Bacillus pumilus: one gene and its partner. The protein of the gene in region 1 interacts with the protein of each later gene in a pairwise test. Links are inferred from orthologs where the notes say so. Each region holds a gene or a part of one and is shown on either strand. Other genes may lie near its edges. The genes, in order: GPS65_RS04720 and topA.

Region 1 (3,124 bases):
GTTCTTTCATGCCAAGTAAACCGAAGGATTTATTTTTATTTGTTTTCACATCTTTCATATCAAAACCTTTTCCATCATCTTTGATAATTAACGTGACAAAGTCTTTCGTCACTTCTACTTTCACAGAGATTTCTTCAGCTTCGGAATGCTTTAGTGAATTTGTGACAGCTTCTTGGGCTAGTCTAAACAGTGCCACTTCAAATTGAGAAGCAATTCTTTCGCTTTCTGTATCTCCTAGGCATTGGAACGTAATCTTGGTTTTTCCATCATACTCTTCGATTGTGTTTAAATATTTTCTTAGCGTCGGAATGAGACCCAAATCATCTAAAGCCATTGGTCTTAAATCATAAATGATTCTTCTCACTTCGTACAGAGCATTTCGCACATTCTGTCTGAGACTTCTAATTTCTTTAAAGCCTTCTTCTGTTCCACGGTCTCTAAAAATCCGTTCAATTAATTCGGAACGCATCATCACGTTTGCCAGCATTTGGGCCGGACCATCATGAATTTCACGGGATACCCTTTTACGTTCTTCTTCTTGGGCTTCAATAATTCTCAGTCCAAAATCTTGTTTTGCTTGAGCATCTTCAAGTAACACGCCAACTTGGCGTAAGTCCTGATTGAGATAGTTAAGAACAACTGTGATCTGGCTCACAAGCGTTTCAGAGCGTTCAATGACGTCTTGTAGGCTTAACAATCGTCTTTCTAGATCATCTCTTCTTTCTCTCAGCTGCTTTTCGCGCTGCTGGATCATGGTGAGTTCCACTTGCAGATTATGTGCTTTTTCGTAGGCCTCGCGTATTTCTTCTTCGCTAAATTTGTTGAAGTTTCTGCTGACCTCAGATAAGCGATTTCTAGCATGTCTCGTATGGACTTCTAGTTTATCCCCAAAATCAATTACTTCGTTTACTTGCTGCTTGATTTGCTTCAGCTCTTCTACAAGGCTTTCATATTGTTGACGGGACTGTTCGCCTATCCTAAATACTTCGTCCTTGCTGCCATCAACTGTACTTAGCATTTTCATGATGATTGAATCCAATAATTTCGGATCCATTTTAGGTGTTGTCATGGCTTTTCCCTCCCGTAACAGTGATGTCATCTTTTTTTATTATAAATGTCATTGATCTGCATTTTATGTCGAATTATAATGAAAGAATGCGTATAAATCATGAAGTTTTTTTGACGACCCTTTTTCTACCCCTATCATCATAACAAAATACGCTGTAAAATTCTAAAACCAATGCAAATTTTCTCTATTCTTACAATTTGCTTTTCAGGAGGGTATGTCTTTTGCTGAATCGCTATCTTACAGTAAAAAGTCGTGGCGAGCATGAGATCGTCATTGAAAAATCACGTTTTATTTGTCATATACAGCGTGCTGTCTCAGAAGAAGAAGCACAAGCATTTATACAATCCATTAAAAAACAACATTGGAATGCCACACATAATTGTTCTGCCTATCTCATTGGAGAACATGACCTGATTCAAAAAGCGAATGATGATGGTGAACCAAGTGGTACAGCGGGTGTGCCCATGCTTGAAGTGTTAAAAAAACGGAAGCTGAAAGATACAGTTGTAGTAGTCACTCGTTATTTCGGCGGTATTAAGCTAGGCGCCGGTGGATTGATTCGTGCCTACGGAAAATCTGTATCAGAAGCCATCAACCATGTTGGGATGGTAGAGCGCTGTTTAATGCGTACGATGCACACAACAATAGATTATACATGGCTTGGAAAGGTAGAGAATGAGCTTAGAGCCTCATCTTTTCAGCTAAAAGAAATTCATTATGCAGAAGATGTTATTTTTGAGACGTATGTAGAAGAAACACAAACAGAGCAGTTCATTGAATGGATGACTGAGCTGACAAATGGAAAGAGTGTTACAAAAGAAGGCGAACTGATTTATTTAGAAAAGGACATTGGTCCGATAAAGGAGACAGATGAATGGCACAACGAGTAAAAGTGCGTGTACGAAAGAAAAAGAGTAAGAAGAAGAAAATTTTTAAACGTATCCTGGTCTTATTTTTGCTTCTTTTCATCTGTATGGGTGGATTTGCAGTCTATAAAATAGTCAATACACTTCAAGCCGCTGACAAAACATATGATGAACTAGATCGCGGCGAGAAATCGAAGCTTCGTGATGCGGTCATTGATATTAAAAAGAAACCCTTCTCTGTACTATTTGTCGGAATTGAGGATTATGCTACAGATGGTGATCATGGCCGTTCAGATTCACTTATTGTCGCAACCATTAATCCTCAAGACAAAACGATGAAAATGGTTAGCATTCCTCGTGACACACGCGTACAGCTTGCAAGTGACACGACAGGTAATAAAGTCAAGATTAATGCGGCATTTGCTAAAGGCGGTAAAGACGAGACGATCGAAACTGTCGAACAATTCTTGAATATTCCGATTGATAAATATGCGACCGTTGATTTTGACGGATTCAAGGATGTCATTGATGAAGTTGGTGGAATTGATATCGATGTTCCATTTGACTTCAATGAAAAAAGTGATGTAAAAAAATCGAAAAAGATTTATTTCAAAAAAGGAAATATGCATTTAAACGGGGAAGAAGCACTTGCCTATGCACGGATGAGAAAACAAGATCCACGCGGTGATTTTGGACGTAATGATCGTCAGAAACAAATTTTACGTGCAATGATTGATCAAATGTCGAAGGCGAATAACATCGCGAACGTCGATAATATTGCGAAAGAAGTCAGTGATCATATTACGACCAACTTCCGTATCACAGAAGGTCTAGCCCTTCAGCAGATCTACAGCGGGTTTAAGGGAGACGACACAGAAACACTTTCTATTAAAGGGTCGGATCTTTATTTAGGACCAAATCGAACGTATTACTTTGAGCCAGATCAAACCAATCTAGCCAACGTACAAAATGAATTAAGGACGCATTTAAAGCTTCCTACTGAATCTTCGACAGAAACAGATTCACAAACGAATCCATCCTCTGGCGAAACAGGGTCAAGTGATATAACTAACCCTTCGACCAACACATCAGGCCAATAATAAAAACAGCCCAGTTCCTAGGAACGGGCTGTTTTTTATTGTCTTTTGACCATTCGTTTATAAAATTTCGTAAATGGTTTGAACTCTTC
Region 2 (3,274 bases), 870 kb from region 1 along the record:
AGCATCATTTGCTTTTGTCTGAGCATCCACCTTATGTCAAGCCAGAAAAGTGGCATTTTCCTTTGAGGAATCGTTTAATTAGTGCGCTCACAAGTGGAACCATCGTGATTCAGTGCAAAGAAAAGAGCGGTTCACTCATTACTGCCTATCAAGCACTTGAGCAAGGCAAAGAGGTATTTGCCGTTGCAGGATCAATCTTTGATCCTAATTCTACAGGTCCAGCCAGACTTATACAGCAGGGAGCTAAGCTTGTTCATTCAACGAAGGATATTTTAGAGGAATTCTCCTTCCGCAGTGTTCAATATACTGAACTCTCATAAAAATATCGTTTGACAAAAGACATAGGAATATTTAATAATAGTGAGGATTTAAGTTTACACTTTGTTTTTCGTGTTTATAATGATGTTCATCATAAAGAATTTTTAATGATTGCCTGTTAGATAGGTGCAATTAACATAAATATGAATTGTGAAATGTATAAAGAGAGAACACCTCTTAAGGGGGATTTTGAGTATGGCTGATTATTTAGTCATCGTTGAGTCGCCAGCCAAGGCGAAAACGATTGAGCGTTATTTAGGTAAAAAGTATAAAGTAAAGGCTTCAATGGGACACATAAGAGATTTACCGAAAAGTCAGCTTGGTGTTGACACTGAGCATGACTTCGAACCGAGGTATATTACGATTCGCGGGAAAGGCCCCGTATTAAAAGAATTGAAAACAGCTGCGAAAAAAGCAAAGAAAGTCTATCTCGCAGCTGACCCCGATAGAGAGGGAGAAGCGATTGCTTGGCATTTAGCGCATAGCCTTGACCTTGACCTCTCTTCTGACTGCCGCGTTGTCTTTAATGAGATTACAAAAGATGCTATTAAGGATTCCTTTAAGCATCCACGTATGATCAATATGGATTTAGTTGATGCACAGCAGGCAAGACGGATCTTAGATCGTCTCGTTGGGTATAAAATTAGTCCGATTTTATGGAAGAAAGTGAAAAAGGGCTTAAGTGCCGGTCGTGTTCAATCAGTTGCACTCCGCCTGATCATTGATCGCGAGAATGAAATCAATGAATTTAAACCAGAAGAATACTGGACAATTGACGGTACATTCCTAAAAGGAAAAGAAAGCTTCGAAGCGAGCTTCTTTGGCGTTAATGGCAAAAAGCATCCACTGAAAACAAAAGAAGATGTAAAAGAAATCCTTTCGAAACTAAAAGGGAGCAAATTTTCCGTAGAGAAAGTGACGAAAAAAGAGCGTAAACGCAACCCAGCTGTTCCGTTTACAACATCTACTTTACAGCAAGAGGCTGCAAGAAAATTAAACTTCCGTGCGAAAAAGACGATGATGATTGCGCAGCAATTATATGAAGGAATTGATCTTGGTAAAGAAGGTACAGTCGGACTCATTACATACATGAGAACAGACTCAACTCGTATTTCCAATACGGCAATTGAAGAAGTATCTGCTTTCATTGATCAGACGTACGGTAAGAATTTCTTAAATACAACAAAACGAACCGCTAAAAAGAATGAAAATGCACAAGATGCTCACGAAGCCATAAGACCGACATCTACGCTAAGAAAACCAGCAGATGTCAAACATGTCTTAAGCCGAGATCAGCTTCGTTTGTATAAATTGATTTGGGAACGATTCGTGGCAAGCCAAATGGCGCCGGCTGTTCTTGATACAATGAGTGTGGATCTTGATAATAACGGACTTACATTCCGTGCTAACGGAAGCAAAGTGAAATTCCCTGGATTCATGAAGGTATATGTAGAAGGGAAAGACGACCAGCTAGAAGAAAAGGACAAAAAGTTGCCTGATCTTAAAGAAGGTGATACGGTTCTTTCTAAAGATATTGAACCTGAACAGCACTTCACGCAGCCGCCTCCGCGCTACACTGAGGCAAGACTTGTCAAAACACTTGAAGAGCTAGGTATAGGCCGTCCGTCTACGTATGCACCAACATTAGATACGATTCAAAAGCGTGGCTATGTCGCACTTGATAATAAACGGTTTATCCCAACAGAGCTTGGGGAAATTGTTCTCAACTTAATCATTGAATTCTTCCCTGAAATCATTAACGTGGAATTCACGGCGAAAATGGAAAAAGAACTTGATAGCGTTGAAGAAGGTACGATTGAATGGGTTCGCATTATCGACAGCTTCTATCAAGACTTTGCAAAACGGGTCGAAAAAGCAGAAGCAGAAATGCAAGAAGTTGAAATTGAGCCTGAATACGCCGGAGTTGACTGTGAAGAGTGTGGACATCCGATGGTGTACAAAATGGGTCGATACGGTAAGTTTATGGCTTGCTCTAACTTTCCTGATTGCCGCAACACAAAACCAATTGTGAAAGACATCGGTGTGAAATGCCCAACATGTCATGAAGGAAACATTGTTGAACGTAAATCTAAGAAGCGCCGCATTTTTTATGGCTGTGATCGTTTCCCGGAGTGCGAATTCGTCTCTTGGGACAAACCGATTGAAAGAAAGTGTCCAAAATGCGAAAATATGCTTGTAGAGAAAAAGCTGAAAAAAGGCATGCAAGTTCAATGTGTGAACTGTGATTATAAAGAGGAACAACAAAAATAGCGGTGGGCAACCTTGTTCACCTGCTTTTTTATGTCATCAAACAGAACTTACGAAATAGGAGAGTTGTACAATGAGTCAATTTGTAAATGTGATCGGAGCAGGTTTAGCTGGAAGTGAAGCGGCATGGCAAATTGCTAAACGCGGAATTAAAGTCAACTTATATGAAATGAGACCTGTCAAACAAACACCAGCTCACCACACAGATAAATTTGCAGAGCTTGTATGCAGTAATTCACTGCGTGCCAACGCTTTGACAAATGCGGTCGGTGTATTAAAGGAAGAAATGCGTCATTTAGATTCAGCGATTATCGCAGCAGCAGATGAAAGCTCAGTGCCTGCTGGCGGAGCGCTTGCAGTAGATCGTCATGAATTTGCAGCAAACGTTACTGATCGAGTCAAAAATCACCCGAATGTGACAGTTTTTCAAGAAGAAGTACAAAGCATTCCAGAAGGCCCAACAATTATTGCAACAGGCCCGCTTACATCTGAAGCACTTTCAAAAGAATTAAAATCGTTAACTGGAGAAGAGTATCTGTACTTTTACGATGCAGCGGCACCTATCCTAGAGAAAGATAGCATTGATATGGATAAGGTGTACTTGAAATCTCGTTATGATAAAGGAGAAGCCGCTTATTTAAACTGTCCAATGACAGAAGAAGAATTCGACCGTTTTTATGAGGCGCTT

Evidence for each region.
Region 2: the proteins of GPS65_RS04720 (region 1) and topA interact in binary tests that used the Escherichia coli proteins (3 or more experiments, as listed by UniProt). The link is inferred for Bacillus pumilus from one-to-one orthologs.

What each region holds. Positions count from the first base shown.
Region 1 is NZ_CP047089.1:946,198-949,321, forward strand. The notes cover bases 336-3,124. They hold GPS65_RS04720 (YigZ family protein), read left to right. Parts: upstream 336-1,290; coding sequence 1,291-1,959; downstream 1,960-3,124. Other genes in these bases: degS (two-component sensor histidine kinase DegS), read right to left, coding at 336-1,069; GPS65_RS04725 (LCP family protein), read left to right, coding at 1,944-3,035; GPS65_RS04730 (glycosyltransferase family 4 protein), read right to left, coding at 3,071-3,124. Outside these bases: more of degS, read right to left, coding at 1-335.
Region 2 is NZ_CP047089.1:1,816,766-1,820,039, reverse strand. Bases 113-3,051 are described here. They hold topA (type I DNA topoisomerase), read left to right. Parts: upstream 113-513; coding sequence 514-2,589; downstream 2,590-3,051. Other genes in these bases: trmFO (FADH(2)-oxidizing methylenetetrahydrofolate--tRNA-(uracil(54)-C(5))-methyltransferase TrmFO), read left to right, coding at 2,660-3,051; dprA (DNA-processing protein DprA), read left to right, coding at 113-320. In the rest of the region: more of dprA, read left to right, coding at 1-112; more of trmFO, read left to right, coding at 3,052-3,274. UniProt on the Escherichia coli protein: Releases the supercoiling and torsional tension of DNA, which is introduced during the DNA replication and transcription, by transiently cleaving and rejoining one strand of the DNA duplex.